2 regions of the Viridibacillus sp. d25.2 genome follow, and region 2 is predicted to be linked to the other one. Evidence: a T-box and tRNA genes for the amino acid it is inferred to sense, from the RefSeq annotation. Region 2 holds a T-box; the other holds one or more tRNA genes.
What was found. A T-box is a leader RNA that pairs with one kind of tRNA and senses whether it is charged. The one in region 2 lies ahead of lysS (lysine--tRNA ligase), so its partner is inferred to be a tRNA-Lys.
Positions count from the first base shown of each region.

Region 1: it encodes a tRNA-Lys, which carries the amino acid that the T-box ahead of lysS (lysine--tRNA ligase) is inferred to sense. The anticodon was not compared.

Region 1 covers NZ_CM196652.1:1,087,293-1,094,624, forward strand. Annotated here, with positions in the region: rRNA gene ACZLO7_RS05335 (16S ribosomal RNA) at 1-964, shown strand, start outside; rRNA gene ACZLO7_RS05340 (23S ribosomal RNA) at 1,149-4,078, shown strand; rRNA gene rrf (5S ribosomal RNA) at 4,212-4,327, shown strand; tRNA gene ACZLO7_RS05350 (tRNA-Val) at 4,337-4,412, shown strand; tRNA gene ACZLO7_RS05355 (tRNA-Thr) at 4,428-4,503, shown strand; tRNA gene ACZLO7_RS05360 (tRNA-Lys) at 4,516-4,591, shown strand; tRNA gene ACZLO7_RS05365 (tRNA-Leu) at 4,611-4,695, shown strand; tRNA gene ACZLO7_RS05370 (tRNA-Gly) at 4,721-4,795, shown strand; tRNA gene ACZLO7_RS05375 (tRNA-Leu) at 4,802-4,890, shown strand; tRNA gene ACZLO7_RS05380 (tRNA-Arg) at 4,920-4,996, shown strand; tRNA gene ACZLO7_RS05385 (tRNA-Pro) at 5,001-5,077, shown strand; tRNA gene ACZLO7_RS05390 (tRNA-Ala) at 5,096-5,171, shown strand; tRNA gene ACZLO7_RS05395 (tRNA-Met) at 5,208-5,281, shown strand; tRNA gene ACZLO7_RS05400 (tRNA-Ile) at 5,298-5,374, shown strand; tRNA gene ACZLO7_RS05405 (tRNA-Ser) at 5,398-5,490, shown strand; tRNA gene ACZLO7_RS05410 (tRNA-Met) at 5,522-5,598, shown strand; tRNA gene ACZLO7_RS05415 (tRNA-Asp) at 5,602-5,678, shown strand; tRNA gene ACZLO7_RS05420 (tRNA-Phe) at 5,710-5,785, shown strand; tRNA gene ACZLO7_RS05425 (tRNA-Gly) at 5,790-5,863, shown strand; tRNA gene ACZLO7_RS05430 (tRNA-Ile) at 5,871-5,947, shown strand; tRNA gene ACZLO7_RS05435 (tRNA-Asn) at 5,958-6,032, shown strand; tRNA gene ACZLO7_RS05440 (tRNA-Ser) at 6,038-6,128, shown strand; tRNA gene ACZLO7_RS05445 (tRNA-Glu) at 6,133-6,204, shown strand; gene ACZLO7_RS05450 (MerR family transcriptional regulator) at 6,699-7,332, shown strand, end outside.
Region 2 covers NZ_CM196652.1:2,508,047-2,515,378, reverse strand. Annotated here, with positions in the region: gene ACZLO7_RS12595 (phosphatidylinositol-specific phospholipase C) at 1-690, shown strand, start outside; gene lysS (lysine--tRNA ligase) at 902-2,458, opposite strand; T-box leader at 2,541-2,799, opposite strand; gene ACZLO7_RS12585 (S8 family serine peptidase) at 3,134-5,368, shown strand; gene ACZLO7_RS12580 (hypothetical protein) at 5,536-6,279, shown strand; gene ACZLO7_RS12575 (alpha/beta hydrolase) at 6,466-7,332, opposite strand, start outside.

The sequences.
Region 1 (7,332 bases), 1.4 Mb from region 2:
CAGGTGGTTTCTTAAGTCTGATGTGAAAGCCCACGGCTCAACCGTGGAGGGTCATTGGAAACTGGGAGACTTGAGTGCAGAAGAGGAAAGTGGAATTCCAAGTGTAGCGGTGAAATGCGTAGAGATTTGGAGGAACACCAGTGGCGAAGGCGACTTTCTGGTCTGTAACTGACACTGAGGCGCGAAAGCGTGGGGAGCAAACAGGATTAGATACCCTGGTAGTCCACGCCGTAAACGATGAGTGCTAAGTGTTAGGGGGTTTCCGCCCCTTAGTGCTGCAGCTAACGCATTAAGCACTCCGCCTGGGGAGTACGGCCGCAAGGTTGAAACTCAAAGGAATTGACGGGGGCCCGCACAAGCGGTGGAGCATGTGGTTTAATTCGAAGCAACGCGAAGAACCTTACCAGGTCTTGACATCCCAATGACCGCTCTAGAGATAGAGTTTTCCCTTCGGGGACATTGGTGACAGGTGGTGCATGGTTGTCGTCAGCTCGTGTCGTGAGATGTTGGGTTAAGTCCCGCAACGAGCGCAACCCTTGATCTTAGTTGCCATCATTTAGTTGGGCACTCTAAGGTGACTGCCGGTGACAAACCGGAGGAAGGTGGGGATGACGTCAAATCATCATGCCCCTTATGACCTGGGCTACACACGTGCTACAATGGACGATACAAAGAGTCGCTAACTCGCGAGGGTATGCTAATCTCATAAAATCGTTCTCAGTTCGGATTGTAGGCTGCAACTCGCCTACATGAAGCCGGAATCGCTAGTAATCGTGGATCAGCATGCCACGGTGAATACGTTCCCGGGCCTTGTACACACCGCCCGTCACACCACGAGAGTTTGTAACACCCGAAGTCGGTGAGGTAACCTTTATGGAGCCAGCCGCCGAAGGTGGGATAGATGATTGGGGTGAAGTCGTAACAAGGTAGCCGTATCGGAAGGTGCGGCTGGATCACCTCCTTTCTAAGGATAATTACGGAAACAGATCTTGGATCTGTCGATTAACGTCTTGCGTTCAGTTTTGAAGGCTCATTGTAAAATGATCTTCAAAACCTTGTTCTTTGAAAACTGGATAAAACGACATTGAAGCAAATTAAGTAACACATTTTTTATTATTAAGTTTTTTAGGCTTAATAACTAACTTTTAGGTTAAGTTATTAAGGGCGCATGGCGGATGCCTTGGCACTAGGAGCCGAAGAAGGACGGCACTAACACCGATATGCTTCGGGGAGCTGTAAGTGAGCTTTGATCCGGAGATTTCCGAATGGGGGAACCCACTGTTCGTAATGGAGCAGTATCTTGACGTGAATACATAGCGTCTTGATGGCAGACCCAGGGAACTGAAACATCTAAGTACCTGGAGGAAGAGAAAGAAAAATCGATTCCCTGAGTAGCGGCGAGCGAAACGGGAATAGCCCAAACCAAGAGGCTTGCCTCTTGGGGTTGTAGGACACTCTATATGGAGTTACAAAGGAATGAGTTAAACGAAGCGGTCTGGAAAGGCCCGCCAGAGCAGGTAACAGCCCTGTAGTTGAAAGTTCATTCTCTCTTGAGTGTATCCTGAGTACGGCGGAACACGTGAAATTCCGTCGGAATCTGGGAGGACCATCTCCCAAGGCTAAATACTACCTAGTGACCGATAGTGAACCAGTACCGTGAGGGAAAGGTGAAAAGCACCCCGGAAGGGGAGTGAAATAGATCCTGAAACCATGTGCCTACAAGTAGTTAGAGCCCGTTAATGGGTGATAGCGTGCCTTTTGTAGAATGAACCGGCGAGTTACGATTACATGCGAGGTTAAGTTTTAGAAGACGGAGCCGTAGCGAAAGCGAGTCTGAATAGGGCGAATGAGTATGTGGTTGTAGACCCGAAACCAGGTGATCTACCCATGTCCAGGGTGAAGGTAAGGTAACACTTACTGGAGGCCCGAACCCACGTACGTTGAAAAGTGCGGGGATGAGGTGTGGGTAGCGGAGAAATTCCAATCGAACCTGGAGATAGCTGGTTCTCTCCGAAATAGCTTTAGGGCTAGCCTCGTGATAGAGAATCCTGGAGGTAGAGCACTGTTTGAACTAGGGGTCCATCCCGGATTACCGAATTCAGACAAACTCCGAATGCCAGTGATTTATGCACGGGAGTCAGACTGCGAGTGATAAGATCCGTAGTCAAAAGGGAAACAGCCCAGACCACCAGCTAAGGTCCCAAAGTAATTGTTAAGTGGAAAAGGATGTGACGTTGCTTAGACAACCAGGATGTTGGCTCAGAAGCAGCCATCATTTAAAGAGTGCGTAATAGCTCACTGGTCGAGTGACGCTGCGCCGAAAATGTATCGGGGCTAAACAATTCACCGAAGCTGTGGATGGACATCTTAGATGTCCGTGGTAGGAGAGCGTTCTAAGTGCTGTGAAGTCAGACCGGAAGGACTGGTGGAGCGCTTAGAAGTGAGAATGCCGGTATGAGTAGCGAAAGACGGGTGAGAATCCCGTCCACCGAATGACTAAGGTTTCCTGAGGAAGGCTCGTCCGCTCAGGGTTAGTCGGGACCTAAGCCGAGGCCGATAGGCGTAGGCGATGGACAACAGGTTGATATTCCTGTACCACCTATTTACCATTTGAGCAATGGGGGGACGCAGTAGGATAGGGTAAGCATGCTGTTGGTTATGCATGTTCAAGCAGTGAGGCGTGAAATGAGGCAAATCCCATTTCTATAACGTTGAGCTGTGATGACGAGGACGTATGTCCGGAGTTCCTGATTTCACACTGCCAAGAAAAGCCTCTAGCGAGGTAAAAGGTGCCCGTACCGCAAACCGACACAGGTAGTCGAGGAGAGAATCCTAAGGTGTGCGAGAGAACTCTCGTTAAGGAACTCGGCAAAATGACCCCGTAACTTCGGGAGAAGGGGTGCTCTAGTAGGGTGAAAGCCCGAGAGAGCCGCAGTGAATAGGCCCAGGCGACTGTTTAGCAAAAACACAGGTCTCTGCAAAACCGTAAGGTGACGTATAGGGGCTGACGCCTGCCCGGTGCTGGAAGGTTAAGAGGAGTGCTTAGCGCAAGCGAAGGTGCGAATTGAAGCCCCAGTAAACGGCGGCCGTAACTATAACGGTCCTAAGGTAGCGAAATTCCTTGTCGGGTAAGTTCCGACCCGCACGAAAGGCGTAACGATCTGGGCACTGTCTCAACGAGAGACTCGGTGAAATTATAGTACCTGTGAAGATGCAGGTTACCCGCGACAGGACGGAAAGACCCCGTGGAGCTTTACTGTAGCCTGATATTGAATTTTGATACAGCTTGTACAGGATAGGTAGGAGCCAGAGATTCCGGAGCGCTAGCTTCGGAGGAGGCGTTGGTGGGATACTACCCTAGCTGTATTGAACTTCTAACCCATGCCCCTTAGCGGGGTAGGAGACAGTGTCAGGCGGGCAGTTTGACTGGGGCGGTCGCCTCCTAAAGAGTAACGGAGGCGCCCAAAGGTTCCCTCAGAATGGTTGGAAATCATTCGTAGAGTGTAAAGGCATAAGGGAGCTTGACTGCGAGACCTACAAGTCGAGCAGGGTCGAAAGACGGGCTTAGTGATCCGGTGGTTCCGCATGGAAGGGCCATCGCTCAACGGATAAAAGCTACCCCGGGGATAACAGGCTTATCTCCCCCAAGAGTCCACATCGACGGGGAGGTTTGGCACCTCGATGTCGGCTCATCGCATCCTGGGGCTGTAGTCGGTCCCAAGGGTTGGGCTGTTCGCCCATTAAAGCGGTACGCGAGCTGGGTTCAGAACGTCGTGAGACAGTTCGGTCCCTATCCGTCGTGGGCGTAGGAAATTTGAGAGGAGCTGTCCTTAGTACGAGAGGACCGGGATGGACACACCGCTGGTGTACCAGTTGTTCTGCCAAGGGCATCGCTGGGTAGCTATGTGTGGACGGGATAAGTGCTGAAAGCATCTAAGCATGAAGCCCCCCTCAAGATGAGATTTCCCATTACGCAAGTAAGTAAGATCCCTCAAAGACGATGAGGTAGATAGGTTCGAGGTGGAAGTGTGGCGACATACGGAGCTGACGAATACTAATAGATCGAGGACTTAACCAAATTTACTTAACAAACTTCAATGTAATTTATCCAGTTTTGAGAGAACAAGAAAAAAACTTTTCTAAAATAGCAAAAAAACACTTGCTAATCTTTAAAAAAGATGATATAATAATTCTTGTCCTTAAGAAAATAGTCTAGTGACGATGGCAAAGAGGTCACACCCGTTCCCATGCCGAACACGGAAGTTAAGCTCTTTAGCGCCGATGGTAGTTGGGGGTTTCCCCCTGTGAGAGTAGGACGTTGCTAGGCGGACAATATGGAGGATTAGCTCAGCTGGGAGAGCACCTGCCTTACAAGCAGGGGGTCGGCGGTTCGATCCCGTCATCCTCCACCATTTTTAATAAATCATGCCGGTGTAGCTCAGTTGGTAGAGCAACTGACTTGTAATCAGTAGGTCGAGGGTTCGACTCCTTTCGCCGGCACCATTCATTTCATATGAGCCATTAGCTCAGTTGGTAGAGCATCTGACTTTTAATCAGAGGGTCGTAGGTTCGAATCCTACATGGCTCACCATTTTTCAAGAAAATTATATGCGGGTGTGGCGGAACTGGCAGACGCACTAGACTTAGGATCTAGCGCCGCAAGGCGTGGGGGTTCGACTCCCTTCACCCGCACCATAATATTTAAGTTTATCAGCATATTGCGGAAGTAGTTCAGTGGTAGAACACCACCTTGCCAAGGTGGGGGTCGCGAGTTCGAACCTCGTCTTCCGCTCCAAAATATGCCGGGGTGGCGGAACTGGCAGACGCACAGGACTTAAAATCCTGCGGTAGGTGACTACCGTACCGGTTCGATTCCGGTCCTCGGCACCATCTTTTAACATAATGCACGTGATATAAATGCGCCCGTAGCTCAATTGGATAGAGCGTCTGACTACGGATCAGAAGGTTGTGGATTCGACTTCTGCCGGGCGCGCCATTAACGGGAAGTAGCTCAGCTTGGTAGAGCACTTGGTTTGGGACCAAGGGGTCGCAGGTTCGAATCCTGTCTTCCCGACCATTAATACTTTAACCCTATGGGGCCTTAGCTCAGCTGGGAGAGCGCCTGCCTTGCACGCAGGAGGTCAGCGGTTCGATCCCGCTAGGCTCCACCAATTTATTATTACAATCAATAAATTAAATATCATCATGGCGGCGTAGCTCAGCTGGCTAGAGCGTACGGTTCATACCCGTGAGGTCGGGGGTTCGATCCCCTCTGCCGCCATACTAACCAAACTAAAGGACCTTTAGCTCAGTTGGTTAGAGCAGACGGCTCATAACCGTCCGGTCGCAGGTTCGAGTCCTGCAAGGTCCACCATCTACACAACATCATATTTTTTTGGAGGAATACCCAAGTCTGGCTGAAGGGATCGGTCTTGAAAACCGACAGGCGGGTCATACCGCGCGGGGGTTCGAATCCCTCTTCCTCCTCCATTTTTAAAAATTAATTTCATAATATCATTATCGCGGGGTGGAGCAGTTCGGTAGCTCGTCGGGCTCATAACCCGAAGGTCACAGGTTCAAATCCTGTCCCCGCAACCAAATGGTCCGGTAGTTCAGTTGGTTAGAATGCCTGCCTGTCACGCAGGAGGTCGCGGGTTCGAGTCCCGTCCGGACCGCCATTTTTTAAAAAAATATTTCATTAATCATCATGGGTCAGTAGCTCAGTTGGTAGAGCATTAGATTGAAGCTCTAAGTGTCGGCGGTTCGATTCCGTCCTGACCCACCATGATGCGGGTGTAGTTTAGTGGTAAAACCACAGCCTTCCAAGCTGTTGTCGAGAGTTCGATTCTCTTCACCCGCTCCAATTTTATGGGCCTATAGCTCAGCTGGTTAGAGCGCACGCCTGATAAGCGTGAGGTCGATGGTTCGAGTCCATTTAGGCCCACCATTAAAATTATTCCGAAGTAGCTCAGTGGTAGAGCATCCGGCTGTTAACCGGACGGTCGTAGGTTCGAGTCCTACCTTCGGAGCCATATATGGGGAAGTACTCAAGTGGCTGAAGAGGCGCCCCTGCTAAGGGTGTAGGTCGCGTAAGCGGCGCGAGGGTTCAAATCCCTCCTTCTCCGCCATATAGGCCCCTTGGTCAAGCGGTTAAGACACCGCCCTTTCACGGCGGTAACACGGGTTCGAATCCCGTAGGGGTCATACTTTGAAAAACCTTTAGAATCATATTTGATTCTAAAGGTTTTTTTGTGTTTAGAAGTAAGATTAATAGGCGTTAGTTATATATTATTTAACATCTTTCAGCAGAAGTCTCCCACCTCTATAGGTGGTGAGATGAATGCGGATTTAAGCTGCTTTTCAGCGGGTGTCCAAACACCCGCTGAAAGAAGTTAAAGCCTCCGGCGGATGTCATGGAATCGGAAAGGAGTTCTTTGTGCAAGCACAGCCGATTCCGGACGCAATTATGCCGAGGCATAATTGATTGAGCAATTTAAGAATGAAATAATGCAATTGTTGTAAACTACGAAAAAGAAAATAGCAGTAAATTTACAATTGGATAAAATGAAAAATTTCATAAATATATGAAGAGAAAATCTAAGTAATCGCTGTTTGCTGATACTTAGATTTTTTTATTTAGTAACTGTTGACCTTAACGTTACGTCAAACTATATAGTAAAGATATGGGGGGAATTGAGATGGAAATGACGATTCAAAAACTTGCTCAGCTTTCTGGAGTGAGTACTAGAACTTTGCGTTATTATGATGATATTGGATTGTTAAAGCCTGCTCGTATAAATTCTTCAGGCTATCGTATATATGGTCAAGAAGAGATTGATTTGTTACAGCAGATTTTATTTTATCGTGAATTAGGTTTTAAATTAGAAGTAATAAAAGAGATGGTAACTGCCAAGGACTTTGACTATAAGAACGCTTTAATGGAGCATTACAAAGCATTAATGGAGAAGCGCCAACAATTGGATGTCATGATTACAACAGTAACTAAAACGATCAGTGCAATGAATGGAGGAATTCAAATGTCAAATGAAGAAAAATTTGAAGGTTTAAAGGAAAAGATGATTATAGATAATGAAAAACAATATGGCCAAGAGATACGGCGAAATTATGGAGATACTACAGTTGATGCTTCAAATAAAAAAGTGAAGCATATGACGGAACAGCAATATGAAGAAGTGCAAGCATTAGAGCAAGAAGTGATGAATTTACTAAAACAAGCAATGCAAACTGGTCGACCTGATAGTAATGTAGCTCAGCGTGCTGCCGAGACACATAAGCGATGGTTAATGTATTATTGGCCAAAGTATAGTAAAG
Region 2 (7,332 bases):
AAAACCCATCTTCTAAATGCAAATAATAACTCTAAAAATGGTGTGATCTATCTCAACCATTTTAGTGGCACGGGTGGTGCAGCAGCATTATTGAATAATTTTTACCCATGGTTTGTTGCAAGCGGAAAAAATAGTAGGAATACTAATAGTAACCCACTGTTGATCCAAAAAAACCCAATAAATAGATGGGAGGATTTCCCTCGTGACATTAATGGACAAGTATTTTATGGCGGAATGAATACACTTGGGACTGAGATAATACAACAAGGTGGCATTAAGCATTCTGGTATCATTGCAGCAGATTTTCCTGGACCAGGTTTAATAGATAGTATTATTAGATTAAATGGTATATTCTCTAGTGAAAAAGAAATATTAATTTCCCAAATCTCCTCTGAACCAAAGCCATTATCTGGACAAAAAAATCGATCCAGTCAAAACTTTAATATTAATGATTTACCCATAGGAACAAAGGGATTAAAATGGATTATCGAACCTACAGAAAAAGATAATTCTTCTAATATTTCCTTCAATGTTATGGTCGATGTTACCCTAGGGGTGGATTCTGTTCGTTGGGAAAAAATTTCGAATGAATCTAGGACTGAAGCATATACAAATTCTAAATATTATATTGCAAACCCAAGTGGCGCGACTAACAAATTCACAGTGAAAATATACGCTATTACAAATTAAGATTTTATCGGAAACTTCTTGATAAGAGTTGCTATGTATGCCCATCAACTCAAGAGATTTGAATACCCTATGTACAAAAAAACAATTCTTTCTAAACAAGCTAGATTAGAAAAACAAAAGCCTAATTTTTCATTATAATACTGGAAAATTAGGCTTTTTTATATTTCGATTTCCAAACGTTGTAATACCGCATTTTCCTAACGTTACGCCATTAAGAAAAAGTAAGCAATTCTATCACTTTTTCTCTACCCACTGCACTAATAAGTAAAGGTATTCGTGGTCCACTACGTTCATTCATAACTAGCTGATAAATATTTCCAAATAAGTCTTTCTGATATTCGCGCATTCTTTTTTTGTCATCCTGGTGACAGATAGCGTATATTCTTGTCATTAAAGAATCGCCCATTAAATCAGGTTTACATGAGAGTAACTCAGTAAACTGCGTTAGTTTTTCTCTTTGACCTTCATCTAAACTATTGTAGTACAAAGTATTTTTCGCTTGATTGATGTTTACTAAGCGATCAGGGTTCCAATATTTAATCCAATGCGCTACTCTGTCGCTAATATTTTTTATCTCTTCAATTGTATAATCTTCGCCCGTTTGACTTAAAGAAGTTTGTAATAGAACTTCGTTAAATCCGATAAGCGAGAAAATACTTGCCACTTGGTTAAAACTAGGATGTATTGTTATTCTATTTGCTCTCAGTAAATCTAAGGAACTTACAACATCTTCAGCTTTTAAAACTCCTCGTGCATAAGAAGATTGATACCGATCAAACTCTGAATAATTACGCAATACGTCTTCATCTAGACCAATATTAAAAGCAGCATTAGGTTTGTATTTAGCGAACATAAATAGAATAAGCTCTGGTGTATAAACAAATAACAAATCATTCGGTGTAAGTACATCCCCAGAGGAGCTAGACATTTTTTTGTTAGTGCCTTTTAGCCCTATAAATTCATATGCGATATAATCAGGTGCTTCATAACCAAAGATTTTCTTAGCTATAACTTTGGACACATTATAACTTCCTGTAGCAGAGGAATGATCACGTCCCCCAGGCTCAAAAACAACATCCTCTACCATCCAACGCATCGCCCAATCTACTTTCCAGTTGAGCTTTATATTGTTGCTGTTTGATAACGTTTGGGATTCTTTGTTTCCACAATTACACTCATATACAAAACTTTCTAGGTCTCCATTAAATGAACTTATTGTGGTCGCATCCTTGTTACAAGCACTACAGTACAACGTAATAGGATAAAAGGCTTCGCGTTCTTCTTTTACAGGTTCACTGGATTTGTAACACATGAGTATGTCATAAATCTCTTTTCTCTTCTGCATGGCTATTCTTATATAAGGTAAATATCGGCCAGAGCGATATTCGAGATTTTGGTATATAAATTGAGGTCTGATATTAAATCCTTTTAATGATTGTTCAAACTCTTTTTCGAAATAATTAGCGTAAGTTCCTTCACCAAATGGGTTTGGAATATCTGAATAGGGCATTCCAACATAAGTCTCAAATGACGGTGATACATTTTGTGGAACTTTTCTTAATCTATCAAAATCATCCCATGAAAAAATAAATCTAGTTTTTTTCCCCATCCTTTCTAATGCTTTTACAACAAAAAAGGTTGTCACAATTTCGCGAAAATTACCAATGTGCACGGAACCTGAAGGGCTAATTCCTGAGGCACAAGTAAATACCTCTTTCTTTGGATACTTCTCTATTAATCCTTCTGCAATCTGAAATGCCCAATGCATAACTTCACCTCATTTTAATAGTTTTACTACTAGTAGAAAATAAAATGGAAAACAAAAAACTCTCACCTCCCAAGACGATTGTCTTGAGGGCGAGAGTTCGAATTCGCGGTACCACCTCAATTTGCTTATTGATCACTCAATAAGCCTTATCAGGTACGGCATTAAAGCGATACCTTATCCCTTTAACGGGGGAATCCGTCGTAGTATCCCTAAGTAAATCTCTACTTAGTTCCGTACGAAGCTCGGAGTTTTTGTTCAATAAGATTTCCTATCCCTTTTTTCACCAACCAAGGGTCTCTGTAATGTTCCTTCTTATTTACTCTTCTCTTCATCGCTCATCAATTATTGTTATTGATAATAGCAAATATTCTTTTCCATTTCAACCTAAATATATGGTTAAATTTAAAATGCTGGAAAAATTTTTGTATTCTCTTTTAATTCTTTTTCAACAATGGAGCAGGATTTTGATAGTGACTCTGTATAAGGTTAATCTACCCAATAGTTCAAGTTGAATACACTAGAAGATTTAAGTAAAATATTAAAATTAAACATACAAATATTTGTAAACTTAAGAACTAAAATTATATTAGATTTGTGAAAGTCTTTTAAGTAGAATAAAATATACATATTATTAAATTTTATGCTATAAAAATAAAGAAAGGGGGTCTCATAACAGTGCAGAAGCCTCTATGGAAAAATATTAGTATTTCATGTCTTGCTTTAACAGCTTTATGGACCTTATCTGATAACCATCAATCCGCTTACGCTGAAGAAAATACAATCAATGCGTTGATCTCATATAAAAATGAAGAAGGTAAGCAGAAAGTGTTAGGTGACGCGGAAGATGTCAATGAAGTACTGCACAATGTAGAAATGGTTGAGGCATCTTTAACAGAGCAACAATTGGCTGAATTGAAAAAAGACCCGAACATTGAATTCATTGATACAAAAGAAGCTCCAATGACTTTAGCTGATTTGGATATGCCAGTTGAACCGAAACTAGTACCTACTTGGAATCTTAGTTTAATAAATACTCCAGTAGCGTGGAGAAACGGTATTTTCGGCAATAAAATTAAGGTGGCGGTCATTGATACAGGAATAAACTTAATTGATGATTTACCGAATATTGCTGGCCGTATATCCTTTGTAAGGGATTTGCCAGAAACAGTTATAAAAGAATCAGACAATGTGGATCGCGGAGGCATAAGAGAAAATGGCCATGGTACATCAGTAGCTGCAGTCATTGGGGCCAAAGTTGGTGGGTATCTAAAAGACAATAAAACAAGTGACGTTATTGGTGTAGCACCAAATGTCCAACTTTATTCTTTGAAATATGCGGACGGTACAACGAGCGGTACTACAACTGAAATCGTCAAATCAATTGATTGGGCAATTGCAAACAAAATGGACATTATTAATATTTCATCTGGTTTATACATCGATGTACCTGCACTTAGAAATGCTGTTCAAAAAGCTTATAATGCAGGTATTCTGATTGTTGCTTCTGCAGGTAATGATGGCAATCATAGAAATGTTACATATCCAGCAAGGTATAGCCAAGTTATTGCTGTATCAGCAATTAGTGCTAAGCAAAAGATAAGTTATTTCTCTAATACAGGTTCATCTATGAATCTTACTGCTCCTGGAGAGGCTGTACCAACGGTTAATAAAGATGGTAAATTGATATATGCCAGTGGCACTTCCTATGCAGCCCCACATGTTACAGGCATTCTCGCTTTACTAAAACAGCAATATCCATTTTTATCAGCGAAAGAATTACGCGCTAAATTAGATGAAACGACAACGGCAATAGATCTTGGCATAGCAGGTGTAGATAATTTATATGGCAAAGGACTAGTTCAATACCCACAAGCTGAAGATTCCGTCATTGAAGATTTGGTTAATCCTCAAATAGAAAAAGTAACCGATCATTCAGCGACTGTCAGCTTTTCATTACCAAATGATATGAATTCCGAAAAGGTAGCTATTTATTTAGATGATAAACTTATAAAAACAACAACTTCAAGAAAATATTCAATCAAAAAATTACAGTCCTCAAAAGACTATAAAATTACTTTAAAAGTAGTGAGTCAGGATGGAAGAGCATCTAATGGCATTGATCTGCAAGTACACACGTTAAAAGATATTACGCCACCTGAAGAAGTGACAAAACTAGTAGCTTCATTAATTCAAATAAATGCGGTAACAGTTAATTGGAAAAAACCATCAACGGAAGACTTTAAACAGTCCAATATATATGTAAATAATAAAAAAGTTGGATCGACGAAAGATTCTACATATACCATACGTCATTTGAACCCTAATCAAACGTATAAAATTGAAGTGAAGACAGAAGACGAGGCTAAGAATATTTCGCAAGGGATAGCACTTACTATTCCAACACCTGCCAAGAAAGTCTTACACTCACCTTCTGTGAAAAAAGTATCTGATCGGACAACTAATATTAGTGGCACTGCCGAAGCAAATACTACCTTTTTAATTTATAAAGGCAACAAAAAAATAGCTCAAGCTTCAGTCCAATCAAATGGTAGCTATATTGCTGCAATTAAAAAGCAAGTAGCCCATAGCAAACTATCCGTCTATATTACAGATAAACAAGGGAATACCAGCCAAGTAAAAAGATTGACAGTAATAGATAAAACGGCACCAACTAAGCCAAAAGTCAATAAAGTAACTAGTAATTCGACAATCATAACTGGTACTGCTGAACCGTATGCAACGATTCGAATGCTTAATGGAAAAATCATAATAGCGAAAACCGAAGTAAATTCTTCTGGTAAATTTACTTTGAAAGTTAAGAAGTTGAAGAAAAATTCAACTATTTCTTTTTATGCTATAGATCAAGCGAATAATCAAAGTAAAAGTACTTTAGTTAAAGTCCAACCATAGTAAACTGTACCTCTATATGGGTCTCTTTTACTCTTAATCAGCTTTTTTAAGTGGTCAAAAATGAAAGAGTAGGGGAGTAAATATAGGGGTACATTTTTTGTTGAATATATGGACTAGCGAGGTTTATAATAAATGTAAATAAAACAATTAAATGGAAGGTGACGTATATGAAGGAAAAGACATTTCAACAAACGGTTGGCTTTAGTATTAAAGACACAGTAGCACTATATTGGCTATACAAAACACAACAAACGGAATGTTATTCTGTAGAAATACATAAAACCTTTCAAAGTGACTTCCCTGGACGTCCTGTTGGCTATGAATATGTCGCACGTATTGCTAAACAACTAGACGCAGAAGGGGCTTTAAAAGTGAGGCAAGAACAAAAAAGGCTATTCTATCATGCTACTGAACTAGGTATTGAACGATTGCGTAGATACGAAAAACTCTATTTCCAGCAATTCCATGAAATCGTACTCATTTTGGATCGTTTTTATTATGCCTTAACAAAAAACGGGGAAAAACCAGCAGCACCTAACCATCCGCTTCCTGAAGAATTTCGTGCTTATTTTTCGAAACTTATATCAGTAAAGGATATCGTACGCTATTTGGCACTTAAACTAAGTCAAACAAGATCCTCCTTTTATATGGCAGAAGTAGGTCAACAACTAGAAGATGTGTTTGGTTGGACTCCTTCAAACGGTTATTTATATCAAATCGCACGTGAAATGGAAGAAACGGATTTGCTCATTGGTTATTGGCCAGATGAAAGACGAACTGTACGGAAATTAAAAGGAACAGATGTTGGGACGGCATTTTATGATGTCATTGCTAAATCTTTAGAAGAGCGAATAACAACTACAAGGCATTATTTACATTATATATTGGCATTTTTTACTGCGAAATCGTAGCATTCAAATCATATTTACAAAGAAAACCTAATTTCGGATTACAATACCGAAATTAGGTTTTTATTACGTCATTTTATCATTTGGTAGCGGTTTAAAAAACTTTAATACTATGAGACATTATAAGGTTTTCTCATCTTAATGCAAAAAAACTGGGAGCACTTACTCCCAGATCAAATTTTCTATATATTAATCAATATATTTGTTCACAAATCCCCATACTGTATTCCAATACTTCTCTGGATCTACTTTTTCAGCTTCACCATGACCTGCACCTGGAATAATTAATTTTTCTTTTTCAACATTTGCCGCATTATAAACTTCATCTAGCATTTCATAAGGGACAAATGTATCTTTATCGCCATGGATAAATAACATAGGTGTTTTACTCTTCGCCACTTGTTTGACGGCAGAGGCTTCAGTTAAATCGTATCCTGCCCGAAATTTCGTTACGGTGTTAGCTGCGTTCATAGCAGGGAACTTTGGTAAATTAAACAAGTCATCAAGCTGATATGTAAATACATCCATAACAGATGAATAACCACAATCTTCAACAATTACTTTGACATTTGAAGGTAATTTCTCGCCAGAGGTCATCATGACAGTGGCTCCACCCATAGAAACTCCGAATAAGACGATTTCAGCTTTTGGATCTTTATCAGTAATTGTCTTGATCCATAAAAGCATGTCTTTTCGATCATCCCAACCCATTCCGATGTAATCGCCTTCGCTTTCTCCATGTCCGCGAAGATCAGGTGCTAACACATTGTATCCTTTTTCATAAAAATTGCGGATCCAGCGAACCATTAGAGTGTTATTCGAAGTATACCCATGATCGACAATGACCCATTTATGATCCGAATTGTTGTTTTCATACAAATGACCCTTTAATGTTAATTTATCTGAAGAAACAATACTTGATGTAATAGGAGGATGTTTTTTCGAAAAGGCAACATCCGCTAATTCACTTGTTTTTGCTACTTCGGCTGATACAGCTTTCGATTGAGCTAAATGAGGATTACCGGTTAAAAATTCTTTTTCCGTATTTGCATTTAA